Regions from separate parts of the Blastococcus sp. SYSU DS0973 genome, predicted to be linked through region 1. Evidence: riboswitches for the same ligand, from Rfam matches in the RefSeq annotation. Region 1 holds a riboswitch; each other region holds the start of a gene.

Region 1 (7,728 bases):
GGTGCCCGTGATCGGCATCTGGCACTCCGGCGGGGCCCGGCTGGCGGAGGGGGTGACCGCGCTGCACGCCGTCGGTGAGGTGTTCGCGGCCATGGTGCGGGCCTCCGGGCGCATCCCGCAGATCTCGGTGGTGCTCGGCCCCGCCGCCGGTGGCGCGGCGTACGGCCCGGCCCTCACCGACCTGGTGATCATGGGGCCCGCCGGCCGGGTGTTCGTCACGGGCCCCGAGGTGGTGCGCTCGGTCACCGGCGAGAACGTGGACATGGAGAGCCTCGGCGGCCCGGACACCCACGGCCGGCGCAGCGGGGTGGTGCACGTCGTCACCGACTCCGAGCCGGCCGCGCTGGAGACCGCCCGCCTCGCCGTCGACCTGCTCGCCGCCCAGGGCACCTTCGGGTCCGCCCGGGCCGAAGCGGCCGCCGACCTCGGGGCGCTGCTGCCCGAGCAGACCAACCGGGCCTACGACGTGAAGCCGCTGGTGTCGTCGGTCCTGGACGGGCCGGGCCTGGAACTGCACCCGCGGTTCGCGCCCAACGTCGTCACCACCCTCGGCCGGCTGGCCGGGCGCACGGTCGGCGTGATCGCCAACAATCCGCTGCGCCTGGGCGGCTGCCTGGACTCCGCGTCGGCCGAGAAGGCGGCCCGGTTCGTCCGGATGTGTGACGCCTTCGGCGTCCCGCTGGTGGTGCTGGTCGACGTCCCCGGCTACCTGCCCGGCGTGGGCCAGGAGTGGGACGGCGTCGTGCGCCGCGGGGCGAAGCTGCTGCACGCCTTCGCCGAGGCCGTCGTCCCGCGGGTGACGCTGGTGACCCGGAAGTCCTACGGCGGGGCCTACATCGCGATGAACTCCCGGTCGCTGGGCGCCACCGCGGTCTTCGCCTGGCCGGGCGCCGAGGTCGCCGTCATGGGCGCGAAGGCGGCCGTCGGCATCCTGCACCGCAAGAAGCTGGCCGCGGTTCCGCCGGGCGAGCGCGAGGAGCTGCACGCCCAGCTCGCCGAAGAGCACGAGCGCATCGCCGGCGGGGTGAACCGGGCGCTGCAGATCGGCGTCGTCGACGAGGTGGTGGAGCCGGCGCAGACGCGCAGGCGGCTGATCGAGGCGCTCGCGGCCGCGCCGCTCGGTCGCGGGGCCCACGGGAACATCCCGCTCTGATCTCCGCCGCGGGGCGCCGCCCGGTGGCCGCGTGCCCGACGGTGTCCCCCGGCGGGCATCCCGGCGCCGGAGTGCCCGCGTCAGCGGCCCCGCCTCCGCGTCCGAGCCGCGGAGACGTGGTGGGTCGTCCGGGCGCCGCTTCCCCGACGGCGCCCGGACGACCGGCCCAGGCTACGACGCCGTCCCGGTCAGGCCGGGAGTGTCGTAGCGGAGTTGTTACCCGACGACCCCGCCGCGCCCGTGCCAGCGGCGGGGTCTCTCTCAGACGACCTGGTGGAGCCAGGTCACCGGGCTGCCGTCGCCGGCGTGCCGGTAGACCTCGAGATCGGCGTCCCAGGCCGCGCCCAGCAGCTGGTCGACACCGTGGCGGAACGCCTCGATCGACGTCGCGGTGGCGGCCAGGTGGCGCAGCTGCTGCTCGGTGACGATGAGGTCGCCGTTGGCGCTGGTCGGCGCCCGGAAGACCCCGTGCCCGGGCACGTAGGACATGCGCTCGCCATCGTTGCCGTGGCTGGCCTCCTCGGTGACCTCGAAGCGCAGCATCGGCCACGCGCGCAGCGCAGCGACGAGCTTGGCCCCGGTACCGGGCGAACCCGTCCACGCCACTTCAGCACGGTAGGAACCGTGCGCTGCGGGCTGCTCAGCCCACGACAGGGAGACCGGCGCGCCGACGACGCGTTCCAGCGCCCACTCGACGTGCTGGCAGAGCGCCTTCGGGCACGCGTGCACGAAGACGACACCCTGGGTTGACCGTCGCTGCACGGGGCACCTCCATCGACTCGATCGGTCTCGTCTTCCCCTACGGACCCATCGATTCGGTGACGCGCCGTTATCGGCAGTGGCGGAGCAGGGCTCCCGCGACAAGTCTGCACGATGGTGACCCCATCGCGCCAGCCCGGGTGCGACTGATGGGGCGAAAGTGGTCGGTGATGCAGGGCTCGGCGCCTTGTTGCTGGTCAGCCCGCCACTACCACGCCCACCGGGCGACGTCCAGCCACTCCAGGCTATTCACAGGCTCCCACGCCCGGCCGACGGTCCGGCGCGAGGAGCGGACGACGCCACCGAGCCCGGACTCCGGGATTCCGTTCACGGAGAGTCACGTGGCGACGCGGCTGGAGGCGTGAGCACCGTCCGGCGGCGATTACCTTCCATGGTTGTCGAACCACGAAGCGTGCGTCCGCTGCCGCCCCAGGACCGAGCAGGCCGGGGTGGTGGCGGCTGGGCCCGTTTCCGAGCGGGACGGCGTCGCCGTTCCCATGCCTGGCCCGGCGGAGCCCCGGGTAGGGGGCCTGACGTGGGCGGACACCAGGGGATGGCCGAGGCAGATCGTGACGAGGTCGCCGGCATGGTGCTCGGCGCGTGGGATGCCTTCCTGGCGCAGGCCGCGTCGATCGACCTCGGCCGCCCGTCGCGCCTGCCCGGTTGGCGGGCGCACGAGATCTGCGTGCACCTGGGCTGCTGGGACGACCACGCCGCGCTGCACGACCTCATCGCCTCCGCGCGGGCCGGTGGGCCGGGAACGCCACCGGACCCCGACGCGGTGAACGCCCGGGTCACGGCCGCGCACCGCGACGCCTCCCGCGAGGAGGTGCTGGCCGCGCTGCGCCGCAACCGCGAGACGACCGCGCGCTACCTGGCCGACGAGCCCGTGGAGCTCGACACCGCACCGGCGGTCTCCGTCGTGGGCCGGCTACCGCTGCTGAGCGTCGTGCTCGGCCAGGCCTACGAGCTCGCCGTCCACGGACTGGACCTCGTCTCGTGCGGGGCCGAGCCGCCGCCGGCGGACGTCCTGCAGTCCGGCCTGGCGGCGCTGACCGACGTGACCGGTGCCCTGGCCGCCTCGACCGGCATCTCCGGGCGCGTCAGCCTCGTCACGCCGGACGGGGGCTGGGGGTTCACCGCGCACGGAGGCGGCTGGCAGGTGCGCCGCGTGCCGGCCGGCGTCGTCGACGGGCCGGCCGTCGAGGCCGCGGCCGACCTGCTTCTCGATGCCGCCTCCGGCCGGGTCAACCCGGTTCCGGCTGTGGCCCGCCGCGCGCTCAAGGTGCACGACGTCGGCGGGCTGCTGCAGCTCGCGCCCATCGTCCAGAAGGTGCCGGGCATCCCCGGCGGGCCGATCCTGCAGCTCGCGGCGCGCACCGTGGGCGGCGCCGGGGGGCTGCTGGGCCGGTTGTTCGGGCGCGGCTAGATCCGCTCCTGGCTCCGCCCGGCGTCGCCGCCACCGGTGCCAGGCGGCGGCGACGCCGAGGACCAGCACGACCACGACAGCGACGACCGGCAGGGCCGACGGCGTGCCCACCCACGCGACGACGGCACCCGCCGAGGCGCCGACGCCCACCTGGACCACCGTGCCGGGCACCAGCCCGACCGCGGTGGCGGCCACGTAGGTCCGCGGCCGGACGCCGCTGAGGCCGGCGGCGTAGTTGACCACGACGAACGGCATCATCGGGATCAGCCGGCCCGCCAGCACGGCGACGAAGCCCCGGTCGGTGAACAACCGGTCGGCGCTCCTCACCCGCGGGCCCGCCAGCCGCTCGGCAGCCGGCCGGCCCAGCCCGCGCGCGAGCGCGAAGGCGACCAGGGCCGCCAGCAGCGAGCCGGTGAGCACCACGGCCACCCCGAAGCCGAAGCCCAGGACGGCCCCGGCCAGCGCGGCGACCAGCGAACGCGGCACCGGCGCCAGCAGCACCGCCACCTGGCCGGCGATCAGCAGCGCCCAGGTGCCGGCGTCCCCGTGCTCGATCCAGCCGCGCACCGTGGTCCGGCCGGGGAGGTCGACGACGAGGGCCACGACCACCCCCGCGAGCAGCAGCGCGACGAGCAGCCCGGCGCGCAGCCAGGTGCCCTCCCCCGCCGTCGTCCGCACGGCACCATCCTGGACGACGCCGTGCGGCCGATGCGGACGAGCCGGATCAGCCGCAGCTGCCGCCGAGGGAGATGCCGCGCTGGGCCAGCCACGGCACCGGGTTGGTCCGGTCGGCGTAGAGGCCCCCGCGGTGCACCTCGAAGTGCAGGTGCGGCCCGGTGGACTGGCCGCGGTTGCCGACCTCGGCGATCTGCTGACCGCCCTCCACGACCTGGCCCGGAGTCACGAAGAACTGGTTGATGTGGCCGTAGACGGTGATCACGCCGTCGTGGTGCTGGATGGCGACCGCGAGACCGAACCCGCTGGCCGGCCCCGCCTGCAGGACGACGCCCGGCTCCGGCGTGAAGATCGGGGTGCCGATCGACGCCGCGATGTCCACGCCGAGGTGCATGGTGCCCCAGCGGGCGCCGTAGCAGGACGTGACCCGGCCCTGGGTGAGACCGGTGCCACCACCGGCCGCGGTGACCGCGCCGACGGCCTGCTCGGCGGCCTGGAGCTGGTTCCAGGTACCCGCCGGATCGGCGGTGCCCTGCATGCTCAGCATCCGGATCTCCGCCTCGCGCAGCTGCTCGTCCAGCGCCGCCTTCTCCGCGCTGAGCGCGTCGAACTCGGCCTGCGCCTCGGCGAGGAGGGCATCGACGGCCACCTGGGCCTCCTGGGCGGTGCGTGCGGCCGCGTCCCGCTGGGCGACGGCGGCGCGCGCCTCCTCGTCCAGCCGGGCCTCCCGCGCCTCGGCCACCCGGAGCTCCTCGAGCACCTCGGCCCGGTCCTCGCCGAGGAGCTCGAGCGTGGCGGCCTGCTGGAGCAGCTCTCCGGGGCCCTCGGCGTGCAGCACCATCTCCATCTCGCTGAACGTCTCGTCCTGGCCCATGTAGGCCTCCCGGCCGAGGGCCGCGACGTCGCCCTGGGTGCGCGCCACGGCCGCGCGGACAGCGGCGAGTTCGGCCGCGATGGCGTCGGCGTGCTGCTGGGCGGTCGCCAGCTCGGCCTCCGCCTGCAGCACGGCGCCGCTGGCCTCCTCGGCGCGGAGCGTCATCTGCTCCAGCCGGGCCTCGGCGTCCTTGACCCGCTGCTCGATGGAGGCGACCTCCTGGGCGACGCGGTCGTGCTCGCTCTTCGCGTCGCCGGGTGCGGCCGTCGCAGCCGTCGTCCCCAGCAGGGAGAGGGCCAGCAGAGCGGTCAGTGCGGTGGCGGCCCGACCGATGCGGCGGAGGCCCCCGCGAGTCGGCACGGTGGGGTGGTGCTGGTCGTGCGAGGTCGCCAAGGCGACGGTCTCCGTTCCTCGGTCCGCCTACCAGGTCAGCTGACGGGTTCGGGCCGGAACGTGGCCCTACCCACCTGCCCGTGGAGGCGCAGGCGGGATTCACCCCAGAGAACATGGGTCCCCGGTCCATCCGGCCATCCGGCCGCACGGTTCGGCGGGGTCCGCCCGAGCCCCCGGGTTCGGGAGCGAGGTCAGGTGGACCGCGGCAGACAGTACAAGCGGATCGGCCAGATGTCACAGCCCGGTAACGAGACGCACCTCCTGACACGGGCGGGTCCGAGCGGTGCGTCGCCTCGATCTGGCAGGCTGTCAACGCAGGGGCGGTAGCTCAGCCGGTCAGAGCATGGGACTCATAATCCCTGGGTCGTGGGTTCGAGCCCCACCCGCCCCACCGGTCTTGACCTGCGCTTTCACGCCTCGTGGTGGCACCGCCGCCGCCCCCGCGCCCTGGAGGTGGCACGACGCGGGGGCGTCGGCGCAGCCCCCTGCTGCGCAGGATGAGGCTCCGCCTCGACCTCAAACGCAGCACGAACCGTGATCTCCGCCTCGTCGGGACGATCCACCGCCATCGATGCCCGAATCGTGCCCGGCGCCACGGCGACGAGGACGAGCCGTCGACGCGCCGACCGCGCCCCCGACGCCCTGGTGCTCAGAGGCTGCGGAGTTGCCGAACCGTCCAGGACGAGGGGCCCAAGGCGCCGGCGCAGCACTACTGCGGCCGGGGTCCCCCTTCGCCTCCAGCGGCGCGCGCTGGGCCCCGTCGAGCAGGTCGACCGCGATCGCACACCCCTCGCCGGCTCGACCGGGTCGACCACGTCGTCACGGGCGACGAGCTGCCGCCCGATCCCGATGCCGATCGTCTCGATGGGCACCGCCGGATCCCCGGAGGGCCCGCAGCCCGCCAGCACCAGCACGGCCGCGCCGCCCGTGAGGCGGCAGGCCGTCGGTCGGGTCGGGGCGCCGGGTCATCTCCTGCCGATCTCGTAGACGTGCGCGACCACCGTCGCCTCCTCTCCGGGCCCGACCAGGAAGGGCGCGGCGCCGGCCCGGAAGGCGACCAACGACGGGTCGTCGCTGGCGTCGATGGCGCGGGCGGCCGACCGGTACGCCGTCCCGATGCCGTGGTTGTCCGCGATGCTGCCGTACTGGCCGTCGAAGGTGACCGTGGTGACGTTCGGGCTGTCGTCGTTGTCCCGGCTGTCCAGCTGCGGAACGACGTCGTGCGCGTTCTCCAGCGCCAGCACCTGCACCGACGACGGCACCTCCGCCCGCGCGATGGGTGAGCCGGTGGTGACCACGCTGCGCACGTCGAAGTCGAAGTCCGGCGTGCCGGCGTCGGCGGCCGCCTGGACGGCGACCATGCCGCCCTGGCTGTGCCCGACGAGCATCACCGGGTCGGCGGGGCCTGCCCCCGCTCGCCGAAGCGCCTCAGCGATCGCCTGCTGACGGGTGGTGGCGTCGCCGCCGAGCACCCGAACGTTGGTGCCCAGGTCGTGGGTCTGCGGGTTGACCGGCCCGAACGGCGCCTTCCAGTCGGCGGTGCCGGGGATGTCGACGACGTAGGCGGTGCTGCCGTTGGCGGAGGTGACCACCCGGACGGCGATCGTGTCGTGCTCGGGGCCGGAGCGCAGCGCGCGGACCTCGAGCGCCCCGAGCAAGTCGTCCACGCCCCGCGGTGCGACGACCGCGGGTCCCGAGTCGTCGCCGGGCAACGGCGTGACCACCGGGCTCCCGTCCGGCCACAGCCGGCCGAGCCGCCGAGCCGCCACCCGGACGTCTGCCCCGCCGAGCCACGGCCCGGTCAGCCCGACGGTCAGCAGGCTGATGCTGCTGCCGAGACCGGGCAGCGCGCCCATGACGTCGTCGACCAGCCCGGGGTGCTCGGTCACCCAGCGCTCGGGGTCGTCGAGCACGGCGGCGACGTCGGCCGCGACCCCGAAGGGGTCGGTTGCGACCCGGCCGGCGCCGCCGAGGACCAGTGCCCCTGCCGCAACCGGCCAGAGGAACCCGGTGGCCCACTCCAGGGCGTCGGCCAGCTCGGCCAGTGCGCGGTCCGCGGCCTCGTAGGCGGCGGCCGCGCCCTGCAGGACCACCGCCCGGGCGGCGAACCGCGCGGCGAGCACGGTGAGCCCGTCCGGGCCGTCCAGCGCGTCCAGCAGCGCGGCATCGAACCGGGCCACGCCTGCCGGGTCGAGCAGGGCGGAGGCCAGCAGGTCGGGGTCGGCCAGCACCGGGCGGCAGCGGGCGCTGGCGCTCGCGAGCTCCTCGGCCAGACCGGTGCTGCCGCGGGCGAGGGTGACCAGGTCGGCCAGGTCGGCCTCGATCCCGCCGGCGCCGCCGCGGACCGAGATCCCCGGTGCGGTCACGCCCGGCCTTCCAGGAGCGCCGCCACCGTCGGCGCGATCCAGGCACCGAGATCGGCCGGCCGCACCGGCACCACGTCGA
Region 2 (7,728 bases), 130 kb from region 1:
CGGATCGCCGGGCGATTCGGCACCCGCGCGCCGCAGGAGGGCCCGCCGGGTCACCAGCCACCCGGCCAGCGCGGTGGCCGCTCCCGCGCCCAGGGCGCCCATGAGGGTGCCCGTCAGGACGTCGTCGGTGGCCACGTGCCCGAGCTCGTGGGCGACGATCGACTCGATCTCCTCCTCCGGCAGCTCGGCGAGGACCGTGTCGTAGAGGACGATGCGGCGGGTGGACCCGAAGCCGGAGACGTAGGCGTTGAGAGCCGTCGTGCGGCGGGAGGCGTCGGAGACGAGGACGTCCTGCACCGGGGTGCCGTTCTCGTCGGCCAGCGCGAGCAGGTCGGTGCGCAGCTCTCCGGCCGGCAGCGGCTCGAACGAGTTGAAGGCCGGTTCGATGACCACCGGGTAGAGGAAGGAACCGATCACCACGAGGGCCGCCGCCGCTCCTCCGGCCCACGCCCACCAGGTGCGCGGGGCGCGGCGCACCAGCCAGAGGACGACCAGGACCACCACGGCCGTGAGCGCCGCGCTGATGGCCACCGAGACGGCGACGTCGCGCAGCCAGAGGCCCCACCCGCGGGTGGACAGGCCGTACCGGCGGCGGACCGTCTCGGCGTAGGCCGACACCGGGAGAGTCGCCAGGCGGCCGACGACCACGAGGGCCGGCACGCCGACCAGCACCTGGACGAACCAGCGGCCGCCCAGCGGGGCCGCCACGGCGTGCACGAGCCGGCCGCCGAGCCGGGTCAGGCCCAGGACCGCCGAGACGGCCAGCCCGAGCGCCATCGAGAGCAGCGAGGCGGGGCGCAGGGCGGCCGCGAAGGCCTCCGCCCGGTCCAGCTGCGCAGGAGTCAGCCCCGCGGCGGGATCGGGCGCGGTGTGGCCACCGGGCGGCTCCGGGAGCACCTCCCAGGGCGTGCGGACCACGATCACGACGACGAGGGCGACCCCGAGGACCGCCGCCGTCAGGAGCGCGGCCCGGGCGCCTGCCCGCCCTCCGCCGTCCACCTGGTCGATCCTAGGTGCGCCGGCCGTCCGCACCGGCCCGGGAACCCCGTACGGGCGCGTACTCCGCGGGCACTCCTCGCAGACGAACTGCAGGAGCGCCTCCAGGTTCGACGGCGGGCCGTCGGCCCACCAGGCCGGCCACACGGGGACCGGCGGCGCGTCCCCGACGGCCGGTAGGCCACATCCGGACCGGGTGCTCCGTCGCCGTCGCCCCGGCGGTGATGCCCAGCGCCTGCCCGGCCGCGATGACGGTGAGCCACTCGGCGACGCCCCGGACGGTGCGCGTGGCCGCCGGTGGGGATCGGCCACCGGGCGGTGGAGCACGCTGACGTCGGCGAGCCCCTCGGTCAAGCCCGCGGACGGAGGGCCGGTGGCCTCCGAAGAGATCACCGGCCCGTCGTGCCCCCCGGCGGGAGCAGGGTGACCATCAGCCGGCTGACATCCCTCGCTGCGACGCGCCCCCTGCAGGATCCCGCCGCGAGCCTGCGAGCGGTGGGGGCAGGGGGTGTTTCTCAGCGGACGATCCGCCGGGCGCTGTTGTAGTTCCCCATCGAGTCCACGCTCGCCACCTTCACCGGCTGGCCCGACGTGGAGGCGTGCACCATCCGCCCGTTGCCGATGTACATGCCGACGTGGCTGACCGGGGTGTAGAAGAACACCAGGTCGCCGGGCTGCAGCTCGCCGCGGGAGACCGGTCGGCCCATCTGCGACTGCGACTTGCTGGAGTGCGGCAGCGTGACGCCGGCCGCGGCGTAGGCGTAGGACATCAGGCCCGAGCAGTCGAAGGCGTTCGGCCCACCGGCACCCCAGACGTACGGATCGCCGATCTGCGCGAGCGCGGTGTTCACCGCGACCTGGGCGGCGGCGCTGGACGCCGTGACCGCCGTGGGCGCGGGGAGGCTGTTGCCACCGTGCGCCTGGGCCACCTGGGCCTGCTGCGGGGCGGTGAGCGCATCGTACCGCCGCTGGTAGTCGGCGATCCTCGTCTCGAGGTCCTCCTGCTTCGCGGCGATCTCGACCACGGCGCGCCGGGCGTCCTCGGCGGCCTTCGCAGCGGCCTTCCGGGACTGCTCCGCGTCGTCGGCCGCCGACGAGACCTCGGTGAGGACCTCGTTGGTGTGCCCGGCGATCGCGTCGAGGATCCCGAGCTGGGACACCATCTGGTCGGCCGAGTCGCTCGACAGCAGGGCGTCGAGCCGGGTCAGTCCGCTGCCGGTGTAGGCGCTGCGGGCGAGCCTGCGGATGTGCCCGTCCAGGGCGCCGAGCCGGGCCTCGGCGGCCGCGACGGCGTCGCCGGCGGCCCGGGCGGCGCCCTCGTGCCCCTCGAGCGCGACGCGTGCGTCGTTGAGCTGCTCGGAGAGGACCTCGAGCTCGTGGTTGGCCTCGGCCACCTGCGCGGCGACCTCGTCGGCCGCGCCGGGAACGGCGACTGCGGTGCCGGGGATGACGATGACGGTCAGGGCGGCAGCCGCGCTGACCAGCACGCCGGACCGGAGCGGTCCGGAGCGGCGGGCGCTCGCGGAGCTGCGCCCGCCGGCGGCGGGAGCTCGTTCGGGGGCCTGCGTCAGCGGTGCCTGAGGGGTCGCCACGTGCGGCGGCACTCCGTTTCTTCCTCTGCAACCGCCGACCGAGTTAGCTGACGGGTTCGGGCTGGGAAGACTGGCCCTATCCCCCGCGGGCCGGCGAGCCGGCCGCAGGAGAACTCACCCCGGAACTGCGGTGGGTCCCCGGTACACCGCGGGCGCCGGTGCTGCACGCCGCCCGGTGATTAGGCGGTGTCCGGTCGGGGCCACCCTTCGACGGATGACGACCACCCGGCCGAACGGCGACGACCTTAACGATCGTGATGCGCCTGTGACAAATGTGGACCGTGGGAACGCATGCGCTCGGCTTTCCGTCCCGCACGACCCCTCCACCTGGGCGTTCACCCGATCGGGTGCACGGGCGGACACCGCGACCGGCACCGGGACGATCAGCCCGTGCGCCGCCCTGGCCCCTCGCCACCGTGACCGTCGGAACCGTGAGGATGCCGCAGCGGAGGCACGAGCCCTCCCTCCGCCAGCGCGCGGACGGCCCGGCGCTCCACGTCGTCGAACTCCACCACCACGCCCGGCGGAGGCACCACGACGTCCTCCGCCGCGGCCGCTGCGGACCCGCCACGCGAGCGGCCGGCCATCGGGACCACCACCGGGTCGGTCCCCTGCCATCCCGGCGGTGCGCCGAGCAGGACGGTCACCACGCAGTCGGCGCAGCCGGTCCCCCGGACGGTGCAGGTGTCGCAGTCGATGAGCATCGCTTCTTCTCCTCCGTGAGTCGTTCCGCACGGTAGGGCGAGGCGCCGACATTTCCGCCGCGCCGCCGTCCGGCAGCCGGCCTCACGTGCCGGCGTACTCCCAGTGCCAGGGCTCCTCACGCCCGTTGCCGGGATCGGCCCGAGGTCGGGTGCAGGAAGCCGAACCGGCCCGCGTTCGCCACCATCCAGGAGTACTGCCGCGTCCCGAACGACTGGACGCCGCCGCAGAGGTCCACCGCGAGGCCCCAGCCGTGGTTGCTCGTGCCGGGGACCGCGGCGAGGGCCGGCTTCTCTCCGTACAGCCGGACCTGGCCGGCGTACGTGCGGTAGGAGTCGGTGATGCAGAGCGGAGCGCCGAGGTCGGCCGCGTACGCCGAGGACATCGCCCGGTAGGCGGCCGCCGCGTCGCAGCGCAGCGAGTGCCCGCCGACGCCCAGCGGGCACATCGCGCTGGGCGGGATGAACCCGTTCGGATAGCCACCCCAGGCGCGGGCGCCGTCATAGCTCGGTGGGTAGACCGTGTTGCCGCACTCGGTCCGCAGCGCCCCCGGAGCCGGTCCGGGCACCGGGACGGCGGGCCGCTGACCCAGGCCGGGTCGCCCGACCGCCAGCACCTGGTCGGCCGGCAGCGTCCGGACCACCACGGCGCCGGCCCGGGCGTCGGCGGCGAGCATCGTGCGTTGGTCCAGCGCCATGCCGACATGCCCCAGCCCGGCCTCGCCGGAGCCGAGGAAGACGAGGTCGCCGGGGAGCACGTCGGCGGCGGCCACGGGGGTGGCGGTCGCGAACAGCTCCCCCTGCGTCGCCGGCACCGGGACGCCGGCCCGCTCGAACGCGGCCTGCACCAGCGTGCCGCAGCCCCAGGAGTCCGGCCCCGCCGTACCGGGGGCGTACGGCCGCCCGAGCGCCTCCATCGCCGCGCTCACCGCCGTCAGCGTCTTCACGGGCAGCACCAGCAGCGAGCTGGGCTGCCCCGGCAGCTGGGCGACCCCGCGCTGGGCCCCGCCCCCGCCGGCAGCCACGGGCACCAGCCCGTCCGGCAGGCCCCGAGCCGGGTCGCGCAGCGCGGCGGCGGGCACGGTGTCGACGCCCGCGGCGCGCAACTGGTCCACGTAGGCGCGCCAGCTGGCCGCCGTCTGCTCGTTGACGTCCAACTGCTCGCGCTGCAACCGGGACAGCTGGCCGTCGACGACCTGCAGCGCCTCGTCGAGCTCCGCCGTGACCGCGGCCGCGGCCTCCTCGAGCGCGGCGACCCGGGCGCTGACCTCGTCGGCCCGCGCCCGGGCCTGCCCGAGCGCACCCTGGGCCCGCTCCTCCTCCAGGGCGGCGCGCCGGTGCCCCTCCGCGACGCCGATGACGTCGGCGGCGTGCGCGTCCACGGCGCGAGGAAGCCCAGGGCGGAGAGCACCTCACCCGGGTCGCCCGCTCTGAGCAGGAGGGTCAGGGGGGTCAGCGCTCCGCCGTCCCGGTAGACGGCGGAGGCGTAGCCGGCCACCTCCCGCTGGTACCCGGCCAGCACGCCCTGCGCATCGGCGAGGACCGCCTCGGCCTCCTCGACCGCCACCTGCGCCTCGGCGAGCGCCGCACGGGCGGCGACGACGTCGTCCTGCCGCGCGCGGAGCTCCTCCTGCACCTCGGCGGCGCGCCGCTGGAGCCGGTCCAGGTCGCGGCTGTCCAGCACGCCCGACGTGCCACCCGGCTGGTCGCTGGGCGTGGCGGCCGCAGGCCCGGTGGGCACCAGCGCCACCGTGCAGGCCGCGAGGACGGCCACCAGCGTCCGGCGCCCCGCAGCAGCGGCGGGGCCCGACCAGGCGCGCGCGCATCCGGTTCCCTCCCCCGACTCGAGCCGGCCACAACGCCAGACGTCCCACCGGGACGAATGGTGTCCCGCCCACCCCCCGACCGGGAACCCCCGGTCGGGGGGCCCGCACGGGCGGCCGGCGGCGCGCGTCCCCCGGACTGTCAGCACCCCGCCCTAGCGTCCGCCCCGTGCCACCGGTTCCCGCTCCACCGCGCTACCAGCAGGTCACGATCGCCGACGTCGGGACGCCGTTGGCGCAGGTGACCTTCGTCGTCGTCGACCTCGAGACCACCGGCGGGTCCCCGAAGGACAGCGCGATCACCGAGATCGGCGCGGTGAAGATCCGCGGCGGCCAGGTGCTCGGCGAGTTCCAGACGCTGGTCGACCCCGGCCACGAGATCCCGCCCTACATCAGCGTGCTCACCGGGATCACGTCCACGATGGTCGCGGCGGCGCCGCGGATCGGGGCCGTCCTCCCGGCCTTCCTGGAGTTCACCCGCGACGCGGTGCTCGTCGCGCACAACGCCCCGTTCGACCTGGGGTTCCTCAAGGCGGCGTGCGCCGAGAACGGGCTGGCCTGGCCCGCCGCGGCGTCGGTCGACACCGCCGTCCTGGCCCGGCGGCTGCTCAGCCGCGACGAGGTGCCCAACTGCAAGCTGGCCACCCTGGCCCCGTACTTCTCGGCCACCACCTCGCCCACCCACCGCGCGCTCGACGACGCCCGCGCGACGGTGGACGTGCTCCACGGCCTGTTCGAGCGGCTCGGGCCACTGGGCGTCACCACCCTCGAGGAACTCACCGGCCTGACGCGCACGGTCGACCCGGAGCGTCGGCGCAAGCGGCACCTGGCCGACGGCGTACCGCACGGTCCGGGCGTCTACCTCTTCCGCGGCCCCCGGGAGGAGCCGCTCTACGTCGGCACCTCCACCGACCTGCGCAGCCGGGTCCGCAGCTACTTCACCTCCGGCGAGCAGCGCAGCCGGATCACCGAGATGGTCTCCCTGGCGCAGCGGGTGGACTCGATCCCCTGCGCGCACGGGCTCGAGGCGGCGGTCCGCGAGCTCCGGCTGATCGCCCGGCACAAGCCGCGGTACAACCGCCGCTCGCGGTTCCCCGAGCGGGCGCTGTGGGTGCGCCTCACCGAGGAGCCGTTCCCCCGGCTGTCGGTCGTGCGCAGGGTCCGCCCGGACGCGGGGGTCTTCCTCGGCCCGTTCCCGGACCGGCGGGCCGCCGACGCCGCCGTGGCGGCCGTGCACGACGCGCTGCCGCTGCGGCAGTGCACCGCCCGGCTGTCCCCGCGGACGCCGGTCAACGCCTGCGCGCTGGCCGACATGGGTCGCTGCGGCGCCCCCTGCACCGGCGCCCAGTCGGTGCCCGAGTACGCCGACGTCGCCGCCGTCTTCGCCGCCGCGGTGGCCTCCGACCCGCGCCCCCTGCTCGCGCCGCTGCTGGAGCGGGTGGACCGGTTGGCGGCCGAGGAGCGGTACGAGGACGCCGCCGTCCTGCGGGACCGGGTCGCCGTGCTGATCCGCGCCATCCGCCGCAGGCAGCGCCTCCAGTCCCTGGCCGCGGTGCCCGAACTGGTGCTCGCCCGTCCCGACGGCGATGCCGGCTGGGAGCTGTCGGTGATCCGGCTGGGGCGGCTGGCGGCGGCCGGCAACGCCCCGCGGGGCACCACGGTCCGCAGCGTCCTCTCCGGCCTCCTGGCGACGGCGGAGACCGTCAGCGGGGCCGACGGGGAGGAGGCCACGTCGGTCGACGAGACCGAACTCGTCCTGCGCTGGCTGGAGAAGCCCGGCACCCGGCTCGTGCAGCTCACCGGCACGCTGGCCAGTCCTGCGCCCGGCACCGGGGCCTACAGCGGCTTCCTGGCCCGCGTGGACACCGGTCGTGACGCCCGCGACCCGTTCGCCGACGGCCGGTCGCTCGGCACCCGCGCGCGGCCCGAGCGGATAGCATCGCCGGCGTGATCACCGCCATCGTGATGATCGACGCCGCCACCGACTCGATCGCCGAGGTCGCGCAGGCCGTCGCCGAGCTCGACGGGGTCAGCGAGGTCTACTCCGTCGCCGGCGAGGCCGACCTGATCGCGATCGTCCGCGTCCGGGAGTTCGAGCAGGTGGCCGAGGTCATCGCCGGCCGCATCAACAAGGTGCCGGGCGTGGTCGACACCGACACCCACATCGCGTTCCGCGCCTACTCGCGGCACGACCTGGAGGCGGCGTTCTCCATCGGCTTCGACACCGTCGACTGAAGACCTCCTCCTACCGGCAGCAGGGGGCGATCGGGTCGGGACGGCCCTGGTCAGTCGCGGGGCGGGGCGACCGCGCGGCTGACGGCCACCCAGCGGTCCAGCAGCGCCGCCGCCCGGCCGTCGTCGACGGCGGCCGCGGCCTGCCCCAGCCCCGCTGCCAGCCCGTCGTGCAGCCGGGACGGCTGCTCGTCGAAGGCGACCAGGGCGGCGGCGGCGTTGAGCAGCACGGCGTCGCGAACCGGGCCCCGCTCGCCGTCCACCACGCGGCGGAAGACATCGGCGTTCGCGCGGGCGTCCCCGCCCCGCAGGGCGTCCGGTCCCGGCGCCGCGATGCCCAGCATCGACGGATCGACCCGGTCGGCCACCACCGTGCCGTCACGG
Region 3 (7,728 bases), on a different contig from region 1:
GCCTGCATGATCGCCCCGGCGTTCTCGCGGGCGAGCCGCAGCTGCTCCTCGTACTGGTCGCGGGCCTCGGTGGTCATCTGCCGGCTGAAGTCCTCGGCCTCGGCGACGTACTCGTCGGCCGTCTGCTGCGCGCTGGCCAGGATCTTCACCGCCTGCTCGCTCGGTGGCTGCGGCACCGGTGCGCCGTCCAGCCGCTGCTCGAGGACGGTGACCTGCTCCCGCAGGCGGGCGCGCTCGCCGGCGAGGGTCTCCACCTCCGCGGCCAGCGCGCTCACCTCCGCCGCCACCAGCTGCTGGAAGCGGTCGACGGCGGCCTGGTCGTAGCCGGGGTGCAGCATGGTGCCGGAGGGGAACCGCGTGCTGCGGATCTGCGCCGGCGTCAGCCGTCGATCCTGCCCTCCGGAACCGGACGCATCGGTGGTGGTCATTCGGTCACCTTCCCCTCGGCACTGGGCCCCGGTCGGCTGGGGGCGAACACCTCGCTGCGCAGCCGCTCCCGCGGTACGCCGTGCTGGAGCAGCCCGTGGACGGTCTGCTCCACCATGGGCGCCGGGCCGGCCACGAACACCTCGCGGCTCAGCCACGGACCGTGCCGCAGGACCACGTCCCCGACGTCGCCCTGCTCCAGGTCCGACAGCCCGTCGTCCGACACCGCGTACGTGACGCTCAGCCACGGGCAGGCCTGCTGCAGGGCGTCCAGCGCGGCGCGGTCGTACAGCTGGTCCTCGGTGCGGGCGCCGACGAAGAGGTCCACCCGGCGGGCGGGCCCCTGGCGGTGCACCTGGTCGACGAGGGCCTCGAGCGGAGCCAGGCCCATGCCACCGGCGACGAGCAGCAGGTCGCGGTCGGAGCCCTCGCCCAGCGTCAGGTCGCCGAGCGGTGGGCCCAGCCGCATCAGGTCGCCGACCTCCACGCTGCGCACCAGCGCGGTGCTCACCGGTCCTCCGGGGCGGGCTTTGACGTGCAGGTCGAGCGTGCCGTCGTCGCGGGGTGCGTTGGCGGGGGAGTAGTAGCGCCAGAGCCGGGGACGCCGGTCGATCTCCAGGGAGAGCGACTGACCGGCCAGGTAGTCCACCGGCACCTCGGGGCGGACGCGGAGCACCGCCACGTCGACCGAGCGGCGCTCGTGCGCCACGACCTCGGCCCGCCAGGTGGCGGGGTGGTCGGCGGACTCCTCGGCGCCCTGGATCATCACCGAGGCGACCAGCTCGTAGGCCTCGGTCCAGGTACGGGCGCGGTGCTCGTCCCACTCGTCGTCGAAGTGCTCGAGGGTGGCCAGCAGGCTGGGCAGCACGGCCGGGTAGTGCGCCGGGAGGGTGCCAAACTTGCGGTGGTCGTACCCGAGCTGCTTCAGGATGGGCACGAGGCCCTCGAGGTCGTCGACGTGCGAGACGACCTCGCCGAGGGCGTGGAAGAACCGGTCGCGCTGGTGGGCCATCGAGACGGGGAACATCGCCCGGGTCTCGGGGTGGCTCAAAAACAGGTGCGAGTAGAAGTACAGCGGCGCCTCGTCGCCCGTCGCGGCGGCCTTCGCGAAGCTGGCCCGCATCGCGGCGATGTCCATGCGTGCCTCCTCGCGGCGTGGTCGGTCCGGCTGGGCGAGCGCCCGACGTCAGCTCTGGCCGGCGACCACGTCCGCGCGCTCCGCCTGCCCCTTCCCCGGCCCGGCCGCCGCCACACGGAGGTCGCGGATCTTTCTCGCCGCTCCGGCCGGCACGGTCGGCCCGGCCGCGGAGAAGTCGTTGGCCTCCGATGAGTTCGCCGAGGAGAGTCCGTCGAACAGGAGCAAGAGCCCGACGACGCGACACCCGGCGAGGTCCCCATGGAGCTGCACGCACCCCTGGCGGTCGAGGCGACCGCACTGGTCAAGACCTACGGGCGGACGACGGCCGTCGGCGGGCTGGACCTCGTCGTCCCGGCCGGGACGATCTACGGGGTGCTGGGCCCCAACGGGGCGGGCAAGACGACGACCATCCGGATGCTGGCGACGCTGATCAGCCCGGACTCCGGCAGTGCCCGGGTGCTCGGCCACGACGTCGTCACCGAGGCCGACGCCGTGCGGGAGAAGGTGAGCCTGACCGGGCAGCTGGCGTCGGTCGACGAGGAGCTCACCGGCCGCGAGAACCTGGTGCTGCTGGGCCGGCTCCTCGGCCTGTCCCGGGCCGGGTCGAGGGCGCGGGCCGACGAGCTGCTGGACGCCTTCGGCATCGCGGCCGCCGCAGGGAAGCTGGTCAAGCACTACTCGGGCGGCATGCGGCGCCGGCTGGACATCGCGGCGAGCATCGTCGTCACCCCCCGGCTGATGTTCCTCGACGAGCCGACCACGGGCCTGGACCCCCGGTCGCGGAACCAGGTGTGGGAGATCGCCCGGGCGCTGGTGGCGGAGGGCACGACGATCCTGCTCTGCACCCAGTACCTCGAGGAGGCCGACCAGCTGGCCGACGGCATCGCGGTCATCGACCGGGGACGGGTCATCGCCGAGGGCACCCCGGCGCAGCTCAAGGCCTCGGTCGGCACCGGCGCGCTGCACGTGCGGCTGCTCGACCCGGCCCGGCGTGCCGAGGCGGCCGTCGTCCTGGACCGGGCTCTCGGCACGGTCGTCCTCGAACCCGACCCGGCTGCGCTGTCCGCCTCGTGCCCCGACTCCGCCCGTGCGGCGGCCGGGGTGGCGGAGCTGGCGCGGACGGGCATCGGCATCGCCCACTTCTCCCTGGACCAGCCCACTCTGGACGAGGTCTTCCTCGCCCTGACCGGCCGCGGCGCCGAGCAGCCGCCGGGACCGGCACCGACCCTCGAGGAGCGGACGTCATGAGGACGACCACGGACGCCGACGCCGCGGCCGTGCGCCGGGCGATCGCGGGCACCGCCCGCCCCCCGCGCCCGGGACCGCTGTCCACGGCCCTCACCTTCGGCTGGCGGGGCATGCTCAAGGTCAGGCACGTGCCGGAGCAGCTGCTCGACGTGACCGTGACGCCGGTGATGTTCCTGCTCATGTTCACGTACCTGTTCGGCGGCGCCATCGCCGGCTCGACCAGCGCCTACCTGGACTACACGCTGCCCGGGCTGCTGGTCATGTCGGTGCTCTTCACGACGGTCTACTCCGGCGTCTCGCTCAACACCGACCTGACCAAGGGCGTCGTCGACCGCTTCCGGTCGCTGCCGATCTGGCGACCGGCGCCCCTGCTGGGCTCGCTGCTCGGGGACAGCGTCCGGTACGTCGTCGCCGGCACCGTGATCATCGTCGTCGGCGTGCTCGTGGGCTACCGCCCGGACGCGGGGGTGGCCGGTGCCGTGGCGGCCCTGGCCCTCGTGGTGGTCTTCTCCTTCGGGCTGTCGTGGGCGTTCTCGGTGCTCGGCCTGCTGCTGCGGAGCCCGAACGCGGTGATGAACGCCGGTTTCATGGGCATCTTCCCGCTGACGTTCCTGTCCAACGTGTTCGTCGACCCCGCCACGCTGCCCGGGCCGCTGCAGGCGTTCGTCGCCGTCAACCCGATCTCGATCCTCGCGACGGCGTGCCGCTCGCTCATGGACGGCACACCGGACGGCGGCGCGATAGGCGTCTCGCTGGCGGTGGCCGCCGGCCTGGCCGCGGTGTTCCTGCCGCTGACCACCCGGCTGTACCGGAGCCGCTGACGGGGGTCAGGGGGCGGGCGCCCCGACCGCCGCGGGCCGAGGTGCCTCGCGCGGCATGACCAGACCGCCCACGAGACCGGCCGCGAGGACGGCGGTGCTCACGGCGAACGCCACCTGGAAGGAGGCGACGTCGGTCAGCCAGCCGGCGACCAGCGGGCCGGCGATCGCCCCCAGGTCGGCCGACATCTGGAACACCGCTACGACCCGGCCGCCCCGCCCGGCGCTCATGTCGCCCACGAGCGCGGCCGGCGCGCTGGCCAGCAGGGAGGCCGCCAGCCCGAAGACGGCCATGGACAGCAGGAACGCCCAGACCACGGGCGGCAGGACGAGGATCGCCATGGCGGCGGTGCCCAGCGCGGCGCCGACCACCAGTGAGGGACGCCGTCCCCAGCCGTCCACCAGCCGGCCGGACCGCAGCAGCCCCAGCGCCTGGGCGACCGAGCCGGCCAGCAGGCCGGCGCCCGCCCAGGCGACCGTCCGGCCGAGCTCCTCGGTCACGTACAGCGGCACCAGCGAGTTGCGGACGCCGAAGAGCACCCAGCCGACGCCGAAGTTCGCCACCAGCGCGGCGAGGTACACCCGGGAGCGCAGCGCGGTGCCCAGGGGCATCGGTCCGGCGCCGAGGTCGGGCGAGGCGACGTCCGCGGCCTCGGGGTCCGGGGCGGGCGCGGCCGAGCGGAGCATCAGCACACCGACGCCGCCGGCCACGAGCAGGAACCCGGCGTAGAGGAAGAAGGGCAGCCGGGGGGAAAGCTCGGCCAGCAGCCCGCCGGCCGCGGGCCCGGCGATGCCGCCCAGGATGAAGCCGCCCTGCCAGGTGGCGGCCGCCCGCCCTCGGTGCGACGGCGGTGCGACGCGCAGCAGCAGCGAGAGGGCGGCCACGGTGAACATGGCGCTGCCGATGCCACCGGCCGCCCGCAGGGCGAGGAACAGCGGAAAGGACCCCGCCAGCCCCGCCGCACCGGTGGTCACGGCGACGATGGCGAGGCCGGTGGCCAGCACCAGCCGCTCGCCGAACCGCTCGACCAGGGTGCCGCCGCTGAACGCGGAGACGAAGCGGAAGAACGCGAAGGCGCTCACCGCCAGCCCGACGGCGGTGGTGCCGACGCCGAAGGAGCGGGCGAACAGCGGGATCGCCGGCGCGACGATGCCGAACCCCAACGCCACGACGAAGGCGATGACCGCCAGGACCCTGACCTCGCGGGGGAGCTCGCCCCGCGTCCCGACCCGCACGGAGGGCGATCGTCCCACGCCGCCCGCCCGGGCCTCCGGGCAGGCGGGGGGCGCGGGGCGGACCGCCGCCCCGCGCCCCCCGAGATCAGCCGGCGATCCGCCGGGCGCTGTTGAAGCTGCCCATCGAGTCGATCGACGCGACCTTGACCGGCACGCCCGAGGTCGAGGCGTGCACCATCTGCCCGTTGCCGACGTAGATGCCGACGTGGCTGACCGGGCTGTAGAAGAACAGCAGGTCACCCGGCTGCAGGGCCGACCGGGACACCGGGGTGCCCATGGTCGACTGCATCCGGCTCGAGTGCGGCACCGAGATGCCGGCCGCGGCGTAGGCGTACTGCACCAGTCCGGAGCAGTCGAAGGCGTTCGGCCCGGCGGCGGCCCACACGTAGGGGTCGCCCACCTGGGCCAGGGCGGTGTCGACCGCGGTCCGGGCCGCGGCGCTCCCGCCCGCGACCGGCGCCGGCGGGGGTGCGGGGGCCGGAGCCGGCGGGGCGGCCGGAGCTGGGGCAGCCGGAGCTGGGGCGGCCGGAGCCGGAGCGCGCGGGGCGGCCGGAGCCGGGGCAGCGGCGACCGGCGCCGAGGCGCGCGGTGCCGCAGGGGCCGGGGCCTGCTCGGCCGGAGCCTCCTCGGCAGCCGCCGCCTCCTGGGCAGCCGCCACCTCCTGCTCGGCGGCGTGCCGCTCCGCGGCGGCCCGGGAGGCGCGCTTCTCCTCCTCGGTGAGCCGCTCGTACTGCGCCTGGTACTCCGCGATCTGCTGGTCCAGCCGGGCCCGCTGGGCGGTGACCCGGTCGACCTGGGACCGCGCGTCCTCCGCTGCCTGCTCGGCCGAGGCCCGGGCCCGGTCGGCGTCCTCCCCGGCCTGACGGGCCTCGCCCAGCACGCCGTTGTTGTGCGCGGCGATGGCGTCGAGGAGACCCACCCGGTCGACCAGGTCGCCGGCGGAGCCGCTGGTCAGCATGGCCTCGAGGACGCCGAGCCCGTCGCCGGTGTAGGCGCTGCGGGCCACGGTGCGGACCCGGTCGCGGGCCTGCTCCAGGGCGGCCTGCGCGGCGCTGAGCTCCTCGGCGGCCAGGTCGGCGGCCTGCTGGGTCGCCTTGAGCTGCTCGCGGGTCTCGTTGTACCGCTCGGTGAGCACTTCCAGGTCGTGCGCCCGGCTCGCGATCAGCTGCGCGGCCTGCTGCGACGTCGTCGGCCGCTCGGGGTCGGCGAACGCGGGGAGCGGCGTGAGGGCGACACCGCCGGCGGCCACGAGGGCCACCAGAGCCCGACGGCCGGTGATCCGGCGATGGGCAGGGTTGAGCGAACTCGCCATGTTCGGCGGGTTTTCCTTTCTTCCACGGCCGCCTACCGGGTTAGCTGACGGGTTCGGGCGGGAAGACGCCCGGCGTCCGGCGGCCCTTGCGGGTCGGTCGGTCGCTTCACCCCGGGAGTGCGATGGGTCCCCGGTCCGGGTGCCGGCGGTGCCGGCGGGTGGTTCGGCGGCGTCCGGGCGGCTGTCACCGGTCGGGTGACGGACGGGTCCGTCCGGACGGGCCCACGCTAGGGGGCGACCGGCGCCGTCACCACGTCGGGTGACGAGTTCGTCGGGGCCTTTCCTCCTCCGCTGTCGACGCGTTCACGCACCGTCACGGCACACCGCCGGAGCGCCCTCGGAACAGGTAGGAAGGCTCACGACCTCGCCGACGATCCAGACCGCAGGCGGCCGGATACGACCGGCGGCGAAGACCCGGGGCAGGTCGGCGAGGGTGGTGCGCACGCTCCGCTGGGTGGCGGTGGAGCCGTCGGTCACGACGGCGACCGGGGTGTCCGGCGCCCGGCCGTGCTCGACCAGCGCCGCGGCGATCGCGGGGGCGGTCTCCACGCCCATGAGCACGACGAGCGTGCCGCGCAGCCGGCCGAGGGCCGCCCAGTCGACCAGCGACTGCGGATGGCCCGGGGGCAGATGGCCGGAGACGACGACGAACTCGTGGGTCAGCCCGCGGTGGGTGACCGGGATGCCGCCCAGCGCCGGGACGGCGACGGCGCTGGTGACGCCCGGCACCACCTCCACCGGCACCCCGGCGGCGGTGCAGGCCGCCAGCTCCTCCATGCCGCGGCCGAAGACGAACGGGTCGCCGCCCTTCAACCGGACCACCCGCCGGCCGGCGCGCGCGTGGCCCACCAGCAGGTCGTTGATCCGCTCCTGCGCCATGAACCGGGCCCGCGGGAGCTTGGCGGCGTCGATCACCTCGGCGCCGGGCGCCAGGCAGGTGAGCAGCGACCGGGGTGCCAGGTGGTCGACCAGCACGACGTCGGCCTCGGCGAGCGCCTGCCGGCCGCGCACCGTGATCAGCCCCGGATCCCCCGGGCCGCCACCGACGAGGACCACGCGTCCGGGGGCGGCTCCGGCGTCGGGCGACCGGAAAGCCAGCGTCCCGTCGCCGAGGCCGGCCAGCACGGCGTTCCGCACACCGGCCGCCCGCCGAGGATCCGCGGCGCGGTGGACCGCGACCACCAGGTCGCCCGCCCGGCCCGCGACCGGGAGCGCGGCGCTGGACAGCGCCGGGTCGTCGGCCCGGGTGCAGAAGATGCGGGCCTGTTCCGCCTCCGCGGCCACCGCCGCGTCCACCGCGGAGTCCCCGCTCGCCGCCAGCGCGAACCAGGCGCCGGCGAGGTCGCCGGCGCCGTAGGGCCGGCGCTCCCAGGTGATTCCGCCGGTCGTCGCCAGCGACTCCAGCGCGGGGGTGACCTCGGGGCCGACCACGGTGACCAGCGCGCCGGCGGCCCGCAGGCCGGCGACCCCGCGGTGCGCCGTCGCGCCGCCGCCCACCACGACCACGGGCCGGCCGGCGAGCCGGAGCCCCACCGGGTGCAGCAGCTCGC

The links. Region 1 has a riboswitch for cyclic di-AMP ahead of ACI791_RS01035 (murein hydrolase activator EnvC family protein). Riboswitches for the same ligand answer to the same signal wherever they lie in the genome.
Region 2: linked by a shared signal. The riboswitch ahead of ACI791_RS00395 (NlpC/P60 family protein) and the one ahead of ACI791_RS01035 (murein hydrolase activator EnvC family protein) in region 1 are both predicted to bind cyclic di-AMP.
Region 3: linked by a shared signal. The riboswitch ahead of ACI791_RS07860 (NlpC/P60 family protein) and the one ahead of ACI791_RS01035 (murein hydrolase activator EnvC family protein) in region 1 are both predicted to bind cyclic di-AMP.

The regions. Positions count from the first base shown of each region.
Region 1 is NZ_JBJHAN010000001.1:205,345-213,072, forward strand. Features, by position in the region: gene ACI791_RS01015 (acyl-CoA carboxylase subunit beta) at 1-1,153, shown strand, start outside; gene ACI791_RS01020 (DUF3145 domain-containing protein) at 1,415-1,915, opposite strand; gene ACI791_RS01025 (maleylpyruvate isomerase family mycothiol-dependent enzyme) at 2,466-3,341, shown strand; partial or broken gene ACI791_RS01030 (TVP38/TMEM64 family protein) at 3,489-4,019, opposite strand; gene ACI791_RS01035 (murein hydrolase activator EnvC family protein) at 4,066-5,283, opposite strand; cyclic di-AMP (ydaO/yuaA leader) riboswitch at 5,294-5,450, opposite strand; tRNA gene ACI791_RS01040 (tRNA-Ile) at 5,601-5,674, shown strand; gene ACI791_RS01045 (esterase/lipase family protein) at 6,249-7,649, opposite strand; gene ACI791_RS01050 (hypothetical protein) at 7,646-7,728, opposite strand, start outside.
Region 2 is NZ_JBJHAN010000001.1:77,335-85,062, forward strand. Features, by position in the region: gene ACI791_RS00390 (M48 family metallopeptidase) at 1-999, opposite strand, end outside; gene ACI791_RS00395 (NlpC/P60 family protein) at 1,512-2,588, opposite strand; cyclic di-AMP (ydaO/yuaA leader) riboswitch at 2,605-2,784, opposite strand; gene ACI791_RS00400 (hypothetical protein) at 2,972-3,292, opposite strand; gene ACI791_RS00405 (NlpC/P60 family protein) at 3,409-4,671, opposite strand; gene ACI791_RS00410 (DEDD exonuclease domain-containing protein) at 5,282-7,063, shown strand; gene ACI791_RS00415 (Lrp/AsnC family transcriptional regulator) at 7,060-7,347, shown strand; gene trpD (anthranilate phosphoribosyltransferase) at 7,398-7,728, opposite strand, start outside.
Region 3 is NZ_JBJHAN010000003.1:240,816-248,543, reverse strand. Features, by position in the region: gene ACI791_RS07890 (DivIVA domain-containing protein) at 1-428, opposite strand, end outside; gene ACI791_RS07885 (globin domain-containing protein) at 425-1,564, opposite strand; gene ACI791_RS07880 (hypothetical protein) at 1,613-1,789, opposite strand; gene ACI791_RS07875 (ATP-binding cassette domain-containing protein) at 1,823-2,812, shown strand; gene ACI791_RS07870 (ABC transporter permease) at 2,809-3,633, shown strand; gene ACI791_RS07865 (MFS transporter) at 3,640-4,866, opposite strand; gene ACI791_RS07860 (NlpC/P60 family protein) at 4,952-6,178, opposite strand; cyclic di-AMP (ydaO/yuaA leader) riboswitch at 6,193-6,345, opposite strand; gene cobA (uroporphyrinogen-III C-methyltransferase) at 6,482-7,728, opposite strand, start outside.